DNA from 3 places in the Streptomyces sp. NPDC047706 genome. Region 1 is predicted to be linked to each of the others. Evidence: riboswitches for the same ligand, from Rfam matches in the RefSeq annotation. Region 1 holds a riboswitch; each other region holds the start of a gene.

Region 1 (3,612 bases):
GGCCTCGTGGTCGCCCTGCTCCCGCTGGTCTCGATCGCGACCTGCGTGGTCCTCGGCGGCCTGCCCACCCTCGTGATGGCCCTGCCGCCCACCGGACCCCGGCTGCGCCGCACGACGCTCCCGGTCCGCTGAAGCCATCCCTGGGGTCACACTCACGCGCATCCGTACGTCCTTCCCCTGCGAGACGACTCATCAGGACCTCCGTATCCCGCTGCCCGACGGAACACGGTTGTACGCGCGCGTCTGACGCCCGATCACCGGCGAGCCCGTACCCGCGCTCCTGGAGTACCTCCCGTACCGCCTGACCGACTGGACCGCGCGCCGCGGACATCAGCGCCACCCCTGGTACACCGGCCATGGCTACGCCTCCGTCCGCGTCGACGTGCGCGGGCACGGCGACAGCGAGGGCGTCCCGACGGACGTTGTGATGGACCTCTCCGCGCGCGAGGGGCGTGACCGGGTCACGCCGTGGGGCCCCAGGAGCCACCGAGGACGTCACCTTCGAACTCAGCGGCATCGGGTACGCCTTCCCACCCGGCCACCGCATCCGCCTCGCCCTCTCCTGCGCGCACCGGCCCTGGATCTGGCCCCAGCCGGACTCGTCATTTGGCTTCACCGTGGACCCCTGCGGCAGCGCTCTCGAACTGCCGGTACGCGCGCGTGCCGTGGCCCCGCCCCTCACCTCCGACGAACCGGAGCAGTACGGGCCGCTCGGCGTCGCCCACCCGGCCACGCTCGACGAACCGCGCCCGGAGCGGCTGGCCGTGCGGGACGTGGCCAAGGGGGATCGGCGGCCGGAGGCCGACCCGCGCTGCGGCGGCACGCGCATGTACCCCGACGGCCTGGAGTTCACCGAGGACGCGCTGGAGACGTACACCGTCCGCGAGGACGATCCGCTGCCGGCCCGCAGCCGCTCGGACTGGCCTATCCGGCAGCACCGCCCGGAGTTGGCCTGGGACACGACGATCCGCACACGGTCGGAGACCGCCTGCACGGCAGAGCATTCTTTGACCTTGAATAGGGTGATTTGCACCGATAGCGCCGAAGTGGTCTTCCATCGCGCGCGGGAAAAGCGAATTCCACGGACCGCCAGTTAACTAGGATTTGGGCTTATTGCCCGCTTTGCCATTCTTCTGCATGCGCGTGACTTGGCTCACTCGGGCAGCTTCACGATTTCCTTACACGGACCCCGCGACCCGCCTTTGCACACGGCCGAGTTGGCCGTTGCCGAGCGCAAAGGATCAAGAGGGCCAAACAGGCGATTCGAAGATCAAATCCTGTGATAGGTGAAATCGCCACTTGTTTCGGACATGTGCTCTCGCATACGTTCCCGGCCAGTCGGGCGGAACGCCGAATCCTGCCGCCGCCCGAGCCACCCATGACGGACTCACTCACCGCACGGCAGGAGCGGGGGACCCAGGTGGATCGCCGGACCGGAGGCCGTACCGCACGGCACACCGGAACGGCTCGGGGTGAAGTCGCACTCGCAAGAGGCGGCCGGGCACCTCCCCGCCCGAACCCGACAGCTCACCTCGCAGGCGCCGGAGAGGACAGTCCCCATGACTGCAAACGGTCAGCACAGTCGCACCGCCCGCATCGCCCGCAGGCTCGCCGTCGCCGGTACCGGCGCCGCCCTGCTCGCCCTGCCGCTCGTCGGCGCCACCACCGCGTCCGCCGCCACGCCCACGGCCGTCAACTCGGTCAAGACGTACCCGAACAACCTGGACGGCTGGATCCGCCAGTCGCTCGACATCATGGAGCAGCAGGGGATCCCGGGCTCGTACAACGGCATCTACCGCAACATCATGCGTGAGTCGTCCGGCAATCCGAACGCCATCAACAACTGGGACTCCAACGCCGCCAAGGGCACCCCCTCCAAGGGCCTGCTCCAGGTCATCGACCCGACCTTCGCGGCCTACCACGTGCCCGGCACCGCCTACGACCCCTACGACCCGGTCGCCAACATCACCGCCGCCTGCAACTACGCGGCCGACCGCTACGGCTCCATCGACAACGTCTTCGGCCCGTACTGAGCCTCGGCCAGCAGCCGTTCGAGGACGACGGCGACGCCGTCGTCCTCGTTCGACAGGGTGATCTCGTCGGCCACCGCCTTGAGCTCGGGGTGGGCGTTGGCCATGGCGACGCCGTGCGCCGCCCAGTCGAACATGGGGATGTCGTTGGGCATGTCCCCGAAGGCAATGGTCCGTTCCGGGCCGAGGCCCAGGTGCCGGACCGCCAGCGCCAGTCCCGTCGCCTTGGTGATGCCGCACGGCTGGAGCTCGACCGTTCCCGGCCCCGACATGGTGACGGTCGCCAGCGAGCCGACCACCGTGCGGGCCACCGCCGCCAACTCGTCGTCGGACAGGGTCGGATGGCGCAGCAGCACCTTGCTGATCGGCGCGCACCACAGGTCGTCGCGGCGATCGATCCGCACCGCCGGCAGCGTGGGGTGCGGCATGAGATACCCGGGCTCGATCAGGGTGAGCCCGTCGACCCCGTCCTGGTCGACGGCCGCGTGCACCTGTCCGACCTCGGCCTCGATCTTGCCGAGCGCGGTCTCCGCGAGTTCCCGGTCCAGCGTGACGGACCACAGCAGGCGGTCCGCGCCGGCGTCGTACAACTGCGCGCCCTGCCCGCACACCGCGAGCCCCCCGCCGCCCAGGAGCTCCAGCAGCGGTCGCACCCTCGGCGCCGGCCTGCCGGTCACCACCAGATGCCGGGCTCCGGCCGCGCAGACCCGCGCGAGCGCGGCGAGCGAACGGTCCGAGACCGTGTCGTCGCCGCGGAGCAGCGTTCCGTCCAGGTCGGTGGCGATGAGGGCGTAGTCGGCGGGCGCGTACTCAGTGCGCGCGGCATATGCGATGGGTGCGGCCATGATCCGAGAATACGGACACCGGACCCGCACCGTTCATTCCCAACTACCTTCACACCGTCTGCTTTTCACCCCCCCACGTGGTGCCGGGAGGACGTACGCCGGGTTCGTCATCCGTGCCCGCAGGGTGCCGCCTCCTGTTGTCAGTGGCCGGTGCGATGCTTGTTCTCACTGCACTGACGGTTCGGGGGCGGTCGTGGCGACGGGTCGGCGGGACGCTCCGGCACGAAGATGTGGAGCGCCATTCAGGACATTCAGTATCTTCAACGCGTTTCACGCACTGCCCAAGACAGGTGCCGCAGTCGTAACGTGATCAGCGACCGCATGGACCGCGCGTACGAAAGTGAGGCAGCACCCCATGCCCCCCTTCGATGTCCCCGAGGGCGACCCCTTCGGTCCGCACAACCTTCCGTACGGCGTGTTCTCACCCGCCGGGTCCGCCGAACGCACGGTGGGTGTCCGCCTCGGCGGCCACGTCCTCGACGCCGGTGCGGCCGCCCTGGCGCTCGGCTCCCCGTACGCCGAGCTGCTGGCCCGCCCGACCCTCAACCCGCTGCTCGCCGCCGGCCGCACGGCCTGGTCGGACGTCCGGCGCGCGCTCACCGCCTGGGTCACGGTGCCGTCACACCGCGAGTCCCTCGCCCCGCTGATGCACCCCCTGTCCTCGGTGACCCTGCACCTTCCGTTCGAGGTCGCGGACTACGTCGACTTCTACGCGTCCGAGAACCACGCCCGCAACG
Region 2 (3,612 bases), on a different contig from region 1:
CGCCCGCCAGGGCGATCGTGGCCGCCGTGCGGGCCCTGGTGCCGGGGGCCGAGCGTGGTCGGGGCTTGCGGTGCGCTGCCACGTGGACTGCACGTCCTTTCGTACGACTCGGGGCGACCGCCGGTTCTGTGCGGCCACCGGGTGGAGGTACGACCGCTCGGGGGCGGCTGACGCGTCCGGCGGTGCCCCGCACAGGGGATGCGGGGCACCGCCGGACCTTCTCGGCGGTGGTGCCCGGCTGCCGCCTCTGGTCAGGGGCGGTGGTGGGGCGCCGGTCACCTGGTGGAGGACGCTAAACCCGGGCGTGTCGGCACGGTGACGCCTTGTGCGGAAGTGACGGCAGGGAAGCGACAGGTGACCGTTTGTGATCGAAATCGCGATTCGGGGCCGTCGTCTTCACGCAGCGCGATGACCGATGCGGCGATTCCGGGGCGGGTGGAAGCCCGGGGTGCTATGGGGCGCATATATGCAGCCGTCGGGTGCGCGCACCGCGGGTGGCCCGGTGTCGGGGGCCCCGGACCCCCTCATTAGGCTCCGGCCCCATGGACGTACTCATCCACCTCTTCGTCGGCCTGCACATCATCGGCATCGCCTCCCTGCTCGGTGGCTTCCTCACCCAGATGAAGGCGATGGGACAGGGCACCGCGCGATTCGTCCCCGCGATGCTGCACGGCGCGCTGACCATGCTGGTCACCGGCGTGATCCTGGTCGGCCTCAACCAGGCCGACGACCAGCCCGTCGACAACATCAAGATCGGCGTGAAGCTGGCGCTGCTGATCGTGATCCTCGGCCTCGTCTATGTGAAGCGGGACGAGGAGAAGGTGGACAAGGGCATGTTCGGCCTGGTGGGGCTGCTGACCACGGCGAACGTCTTCATCGCCGTGCTCTGGACCTGACGATCCGCTCCACGCGCGCGTGCCGCGGAAGACCGCCGCACGCGCGCGTGCCCTTCGACGGCCTCCCCGGAACGCATCCCGGAGCGCCTGGAGGCGCCGGTGTCAGGCCGGGCGGACGACGCTGTGGAGGGAGGACTCGCCGTCGTAGAAGACCGACTCCTCGCGGACGTACGCGCCCGGCTTCGGGGCGTGGATCATCATGCCGTTTCCGATGTAGAGGCCCACGTGGGTGACGTCGTCGTAGAAGAAGACCAGGTCGCCCGGCCGGGCGGCGGCGACGGAGACCGTCGTTCCGGCGTTGACCTGGTCGTAGGTGGTGCGGGGGAGCGAGACGCCGGCGGCCTTCCACGCGGCCTGGGTCAGGCCGGAGCAGTCGTAGGACTCGGGGCCGGTGGCGCCCCAGACGTACGGCTTGCCGATCTGTGCGCGGGCGAAGGCGAGCGCCTTCTCCGCCTTGGTGCCGTACGCGGAGTCCGGCGCGGAGGTGCCGGAGCCGGCCTCGGTGCCCGCGCCCGCTGAGCTGCCGCCGCCCGCGGACTCCTGCTCCTGCTGCGCCGCCTCCTGGCGCCGCTGCTCCTCCGCCTGTTGCCGGGCGAGCTCGGCGGCCTTGTGCTCGGCCTCCTCCTGCTTCCTCTTCTCGATCGCCGCGAGGCGGGCCTTCTCCTCGGCGGTCAGCTCCGACAGCAGGGTCCGGGCGTCGGCGAGCTTCTTCTGGACGGTGGCCTTGGCCGTCCGCAGATCGCTCTGCGACTCGGTGAGGGCGTCCAGGCTCCGGGTGGCCTCCTGCCGCTTCTTCATCGTCGCCGACTGCTCGGTGAAGTACTCGTCGACCGCGCTCTTCTGATGGCTGGTCAGGCGGCCCATCAGCTGGCTCTGGTCGAAGTAGTCCTGCGGCGAGTCGGCGAGCAGGAAGGTGGCGGTGTCGGGGACGGAGGCCCCGGTGCGGTACTGGGCGGCGGCGTACGTCCCCAGTTCCTCACGCGCCTCGTTCAGCTTCTGTGTGCGCTGGGCCACGTCGTCGAGGAGGGTGTCGACGCGCTTGCGCTGTTTCGCGGTCTTCTCCTTGGCCGCGTTGTACTTCTCGGTCGCCGACTCCGCCTGGCGGTAGAGATCGTCGACCTTCTTCTCGACCTCCTCGAGGCTCGGCCTGTCGTCGGCCGAGGGCTCGGCGTTGGCGGTCTGGGAGAGCAGGGCCACGGAGGTCAGGGCAGCGGTGGCGAGGGCCGGGGTGCGTATGCCTGCTACCCGCGCGCCGGTGGAGCGCGACTTGCGGTGCGACGCCAAAGGAGGCGACTCCTTCCATCTGCCGCCTACCGGGTTAGCTGTCGGGTTCGGGCGGGTGGTTCGGAAGGGTTGCCCTACGGCCCGCTCCAGCGAGGGATATGGGCCGATTCACCCCAAGTTCGGTTGGGTCCCCGGCTCCGGCTGCCTTGGGCGCACCGGACTCGGCGGAGGCCGCACGGCCCGGCGACGTTCGCCGGTTGGGGTCGGGCGGCCTGCCCGGCACGCTAGCCAACTCGTGTGGTCCCTGTGAAGGTTGGTGGGTGATATGCCCGATACATTTTCGTGACCTTCAGTCAGCCGTCACGGCCCGCGTGAGAGCGTGTTCGGACGGTGAGGGCATGGTGAGGGCGTAGCGGGTGCGGGTGCGGGTGCGGGTGAGTGCCGGTGCCGGTGCGGGTGCGGGTGCGCGAGATCGTCCCCGTGGGGAGCCCGCCCTTCTCGTGTCCGGATCCGGCCCCCCGGAGAGATCATCCAGCTTCAGGGCCCGGGATCTTTTCGGGGTGGCCGCGGGTTGTCGGTGGGGCGCCCTAGACTCGGAGAGCGATGAGCAGCCTCTTTGACGACAGCTTCCTGGCGGACCTCCAGGCCCCACGGGCCCACGGGGAGCCTCCGCCGCCGCCCGAGGACGATCACGCTCCGGAGCCGCTTCCGGACGATCTGTTCGGCGGGAAGTTCGACGCACCCCCGGACCGGGACGCCTACTACCGCGACGGCGCCCCGCGCCCCGCCCTGGACTCCGCCGCGCTTCTGGAGGGGCTGAACGACAACCAGCGTGCCGCCGTGGTCCACTCCGGATCCCCCCTGCTCATCGTGGCCGGCGCCGGCTCCGGCAAGACGCGCGTCCTCACCCACCGCATCGCCCATCTCCTCGCCGAGCGCGGGGTGCACCCGGGCCAGATCCTCGCGATCACCTTCACCAACAAGGCCGCGGGTGAGATGAAGGAGCGCGTCGAGCAGCTCGTCGGCCCCCGGGCGAACGCGATGTGGGTGATGACCTTCCACAGCGCGTGCGTGCGCATCCTGCGCCGGGAGTCCAAGAAGCTCGGCTTCACCTCGTCCTTCTCGATCTACGACGCCGCCGACAGCAAGCGCCTGATGTCGCTGGTCTGCCGCGACCTGGACCTCGACCCCAAGCGGTTCCCGCCCAAGTCCTTCAGCGCCAAGATCAGCAACCTCAAGAACGAGCTGATCGACGAGGAGGACTTCGCCGCCCAGGCCACCGACGGCTTCGAGAAGACCCTCGCCCAGGCGTACGCGCTGTACCAGTCCCGCCTGCGCGAGGCGAACGCCCTCGACTTCGACGACCTGATCATGACGACGGTCAATCTGCTCCGCGCGTTCCCGGACGTCGCCGAGCACTACCGCCGCCGCTTCCGGCACGTCCTGGTCGACGAGTACCAGGACACCAACCACGCCCAGTACGCCCTCGTGC
Region 3 (3,612 bases), on a different contig from region 1:
ACGGTGCTGCGCTGCCACCGGCCCGGCCAGCAGGTCGTCGCCGTGGAGGTGCTGCTGGACGCGCCTTTGGAGGCCGAGCCGGCCGGCCTGGACGGCGTCGCCACGATCATGGCGCGGGCCTTCTCCGAGGGCACCGACAAGCACTCCGCCGAGGAGTTCGCGGCCGAGCTGGAGCGCTGCGGCGCCACCCTGGACTCGCACGCGGACCACCCCGGCGTACGGCTGAGCCTGGAGGTGCCGGTCTCCCGCCTGCCCAAGGCCCTCGGTCTGCTGGCCGACGCCCTCAGGGCGCCCGCGTTCGCCGACAGCGAGGTCGAGCGGCTGGTGCGCAACCGCCTCGACGAGATCCCGCACGAGCTGGCGAACCCGGCCCGGCGGGCCGCCAAGGAGCTCTCCAAGGAGCTGTTCCCGGCGACCTCGCGCATGTCCCGCCCGCGCCAGGGCACCGAGGAGACGGTCGCGAAGATCGACTCCGCCGCCGTACGCGCCTTCTACGAGCGGCACGTCCGCCCCGCCACGGCCACCGCCGTGGTTGTCGGCGACCTCACCGGCGTGGACCTCGACGCACTGCTCGGCGAAACCCTGGGCGCCTGGACCGGCTCCCGGGCGCAGCCGCGCCCCGTGCCGCCGGTGACCGCCGACGACACCGGCCGCGTGGTGATCGTGGACCGTCCCGGCGCGGTCCAGACCCAGCTGCTGATCGGCCGGGTCGGTCCCGACCGGCACGACCGTGTATGGGCCGCGCAGGTGCTCGGCACGTACTGCCTGGGCGGCACCCTCACCTCCCGTCTGGACCGCGTCCTGCGCGAGGAGAAGGGCTACACCTACGGGGTGCGCTCGTTCGGCCAGGTGCTGCGTTCCGCTCCGGACGGCAGCGGTGCCGCCATGCTCGCCATCAGCGGCTCCGTGGACACGCCGAACACCGGCCCCGCGCTGGAGGACCTCTGGACGGTGCTGCGCACGCTCGCCGCGGACGGCCTCACGGACGCCGAGCGGGACGTCGCGGTGCAGAACCTCGTCGGTGTGGCGCCGCTGAAGTACGAGACCGCCGCGGCCGTTGCGGGGACCCTGGCCGACCAGGTCGAGCAGCACCTGCCCGACGACTACCAGGCGAGGCTGTACCAGCAGCTCGCCGCCACCGGGACCGTCGAGGCCACCGCGGCGGTCGTCAGCGCCTTCCCCGCGGACCGTCTGGTGACGGTCCTCGTCGGTGACGCGGCGCAGATCAAGGAGCCCGTCGAGGCCCTCGGCATCGGTGAAGTCACCGTCGTGCCGGCCGAGTAGAGGCCCGCGGAGGGCACGCGCGTGCAGGGCCCTGGTGACGGAAGCGTCACCAGGGCCCCGCTATGTCCGCATTGGGGCGGAGGTTGCCCGTCTGACCTGTGGGATGCGCTACAAACGCCGGATTGCGTTTGGGGATTGAAAGATGTCCCGCTTAGCGTCATCCGGGCTGTCCGTCAGGCAGTGCGCCGCACCCGCGGCACCGGACAGTCATCGCCGAGTCCCCGTACGGCGCGAGCCAGGGGAGCCGGGGACCCAACCATGAAGTCCCTGGGGTGAATCGGACGCCCGCGCGCGGCGAGGGAGTCCGTAGGAGACCTTCCTGCTCCGAACCCGTCAGCTAACCCGGTAGGCGAGAGGGAAGGAAAGGACCAGCCACCACATGGCGTTCACGCGCGCCACCGGGAAGCATCGCCGTCCCAGCCGGATGAAGCGCACCACCGCCCACGCGGCGGGTGTCGCGGCGCTCACCACCACCGGTGTCATCGGCACCCTGGCCGCTCCCGCGCTCGCCGCCGAGCCCGCGGCCGAGCAGTCCGGCCTGCTCCCGGTCATCGCCATCGGCGACTCGGTCGCCGAGCAGATAGATGCCCAGGCCGCCGCCCAGAAGCAGGCCGCCGCGGTGGCGGCCGCCGAGCGGAAGGCCGAGGCCGCCGCGAAGAAGCGGGCCCAGGAGCGGGCCAAGGAGGCGCGCGAGGCCAAGGAGCGCGCCGCCCGTGAGGCCGAGCGCAAGCGCCTCAACGCCTATGTGGCGCCGATCAGCGGCTCCCACGTCTCCACCGGCTACCGGTCCGGCGGCGCGCTGTGGTCCTCCGGCAGCCACACGGGTGTCGACTTCCACGCCGCGAGCGGCACGCCCGTGCGCTCTGTCGGCTCCGGCACCGTGGTCGAGGCCGGCTGGGGCGGGGCGTACGGCAATCAAGTCGTGATCAAGATGAACGATGGTACGTACACCCAGTACGGGCACCTGTCGTCCATCGCGGTCTCGGTGGGCCAGACGGTCACCCCGGGGCAGCAGATCGCCCTGTCCGGCGCCACCGGCAACGTCACCGGAGCGCACCTGCACTTCGAGGCCCGTACGACGGCCGAGTACGGCACGGACATCGATCCGGTCGCCTACCTCCGCTCGCACGGCGTCGGCGTCTGACGGCGAATCGCCCGCTTCCCGCGGCCCCGGCTCCCTGAGCCGGGGCTTTCGGCGTTTCGTGCTCCGGTATGTCCAAAAGATATCCATGGATTCCGGCCCGCCATCGGAAATCCCGGCCCATTGCAATAGAGTCACGGAACACACGTCAGTCGTCGACGTTGCACGGGGATTAAGGCGGAGGTCGGTCATGCGTATTCCGGCGCGTTCGGTGTGCACGGCCATCCGGGACGACATCGTCGCGGGTGTCTACGAGCGGGGCGGCCGGCTCACCGAGGAACTCCTCGCCCGCCGCTACGGAGTCTCGCGTGTCCCCGTCCGCGAGGCGCTGCGCACGCTGGAGGCGGAGGGCTTCGTGGTGACCCGGCGGCACGCGGGCGCGTGCGTGGCGGAGCCGACCGAGCAGGAGGCCGCCGACCTGCTGGAGATGCGCCTGCTGCTGGAACCGCTCGGCGCCGCGCGGGCCGCCCAGCGGCGCACCGAGGCCCATCTGAAGGTGCTGCGCGGCCTGGTCAGACTGGGCCAGGAGAGGACCAGGCGGGGTGGCAGCGAGGATCTGCGCTCACTGGGCGGCTGGTTCCACGAGACGCTCGCCCAGGCCTCCGGCAGCCCCGCCCTGATCGCGATGCTGACCCAGCTGCGGCACAAGATCGCCTGGATGTACGCCGTGGAGGCGCCTGTCAGCCCTGTGGAGTCCTGGACGGAGCACGGCGCGATCGTGGACGCGGTGGCGCGCGGCGACGGTGAGCGGGCGCGGGCGGTCACGGCGCTGCACGCCGAGCGTGCGACCGGCGCGCACCGGCTCCGGTTTCCCGGAAACGGTGATCGCGCGGACCGTGTGAGGACTTCGCAACATGCCGTAAACATGTCGGGCCCACGGCATTAACAAGAGCGCCGTATACAAAGAAGTGAAAATCTGCGGCGGCGCATTTTTGCTGCCGTTTTCGGCGTTCTCTGAATTGTTGGCGAGACCCGTTGCGAAAACGCGGGCGCGCGGGCCGGGAAACGGTTGAAGCCGCGCCACCCGGAAAAGGGCGGCGCGGCTTCAGGAATGCCGTCGGCCGGTCAGACGGTCTCGGGAAGCTCCTCGAGGCCCTCCGCGACCAGCTTGGCCAGACGGCCGAGCGCGGCTTCCGCGCCCTCGGCGTCGGAAGCCAGGACGATCTCCTCGCCCCCCTGGGCGCCCA

What was found. Region 1 has a riboswitch for cyclic di-AMP ahead of ACGF8A_RS27365 (transglycosylase SLT domain-containing protein). Riboswitches for the same ligand answer to the same signal wherever they lie in the genome.
Region 2: it holds a riboswitch for cyclic di-AMP, as region 1 does, so the genes downstream of both, ACGF8A_RS10990 (NlpC/P60 family protein) here and ACGF8A_RS27365 (transglycosylase SLT domain-containing protein) in region 1, are expected to answer to the same signal.
Region 3: it holds a riboswitch for cyclic di-AMP, as region 1 does, so the genes downstream of both, ACGF8A_RS22760 (M23 family metallopeptidase) here and ACGF8A_RS27365 (transglycosylase SLT domain-containing protein) in region 1, are expected to answer to the same signal.

Annotation. Positions count from the first base shown of each region.
Region 1 is NZ_JBIDCW010000026.1:96,471-100,082, reverse strand. It holds gene ACGF8A_RS27380 (hypothetical protein) at 1-132, shown strand, start outside; partial or broken gene ACGF8A_RS27375 (hypothetical protein) at 254-364, shown strand; gene ACGF8A_RS27370 (CocE/NonD family hydrolase C-terminal non-catalytic domain-containing protein) at 453-1,097, shown strand; cyclic di-AMP (ydaO/yuaA leader) riboswitch at 1,379-1,556, shown strand; gene ACGF8A_RS27365 (transglycosylase SLT domain-containing protein) at 1,560-2,033, shown strand; gene ACGF8A_RS27360 (HAD family hydrolase) at 1,997-2,875, opposite strand; gene fahA (fumarylacetoacetase) at 3,231-3,612, shown strand, end outside.
Region 2 is NZ_JBIDCW010000007.1:142,259-145,870, forward strand. It holds gene ACGF8A_RS10980 (NlpC/P60 family protein) at 1-82, opposite strand, end outside; gene ACGF8A_RS10985 (hypothetical protein) at 543-896, shown strand; gene ACGF8A_RS10990 (NlpC/P60 family protein) at 999-2,180, opposite strand; cyclic di-AMP (ydaO/yuaA leader) riboswitch at 2,188-2,357, opposite strand; gene pcrA (DNA helicase PcrA) at 2,724-3,612, shown strand, end outside.
Region 3 is NZ_JBIDCW010000019.1:118,592-122,203, forward strand. It holds gene ACGF8A_RS22755 (M16 family metallopeptidase) at 1-1,284, shown strand, start outside; cyclic di-AMP (ydaO/yuaA leader) riboswitch at 1,486-1,651, shown strand; gene ACGF8A_RS22760 (M23 family metallopeptidase) at 1,664-2,428, shown strand; gene ACGF8A_RS22765 (GntR family transcriptional regulator) at 2,616-3,311, shown strand; gene ACGF8A_RS22770 (HPr family phosphocarrier protein) at 3,491-3,612, opposite strand, start outside.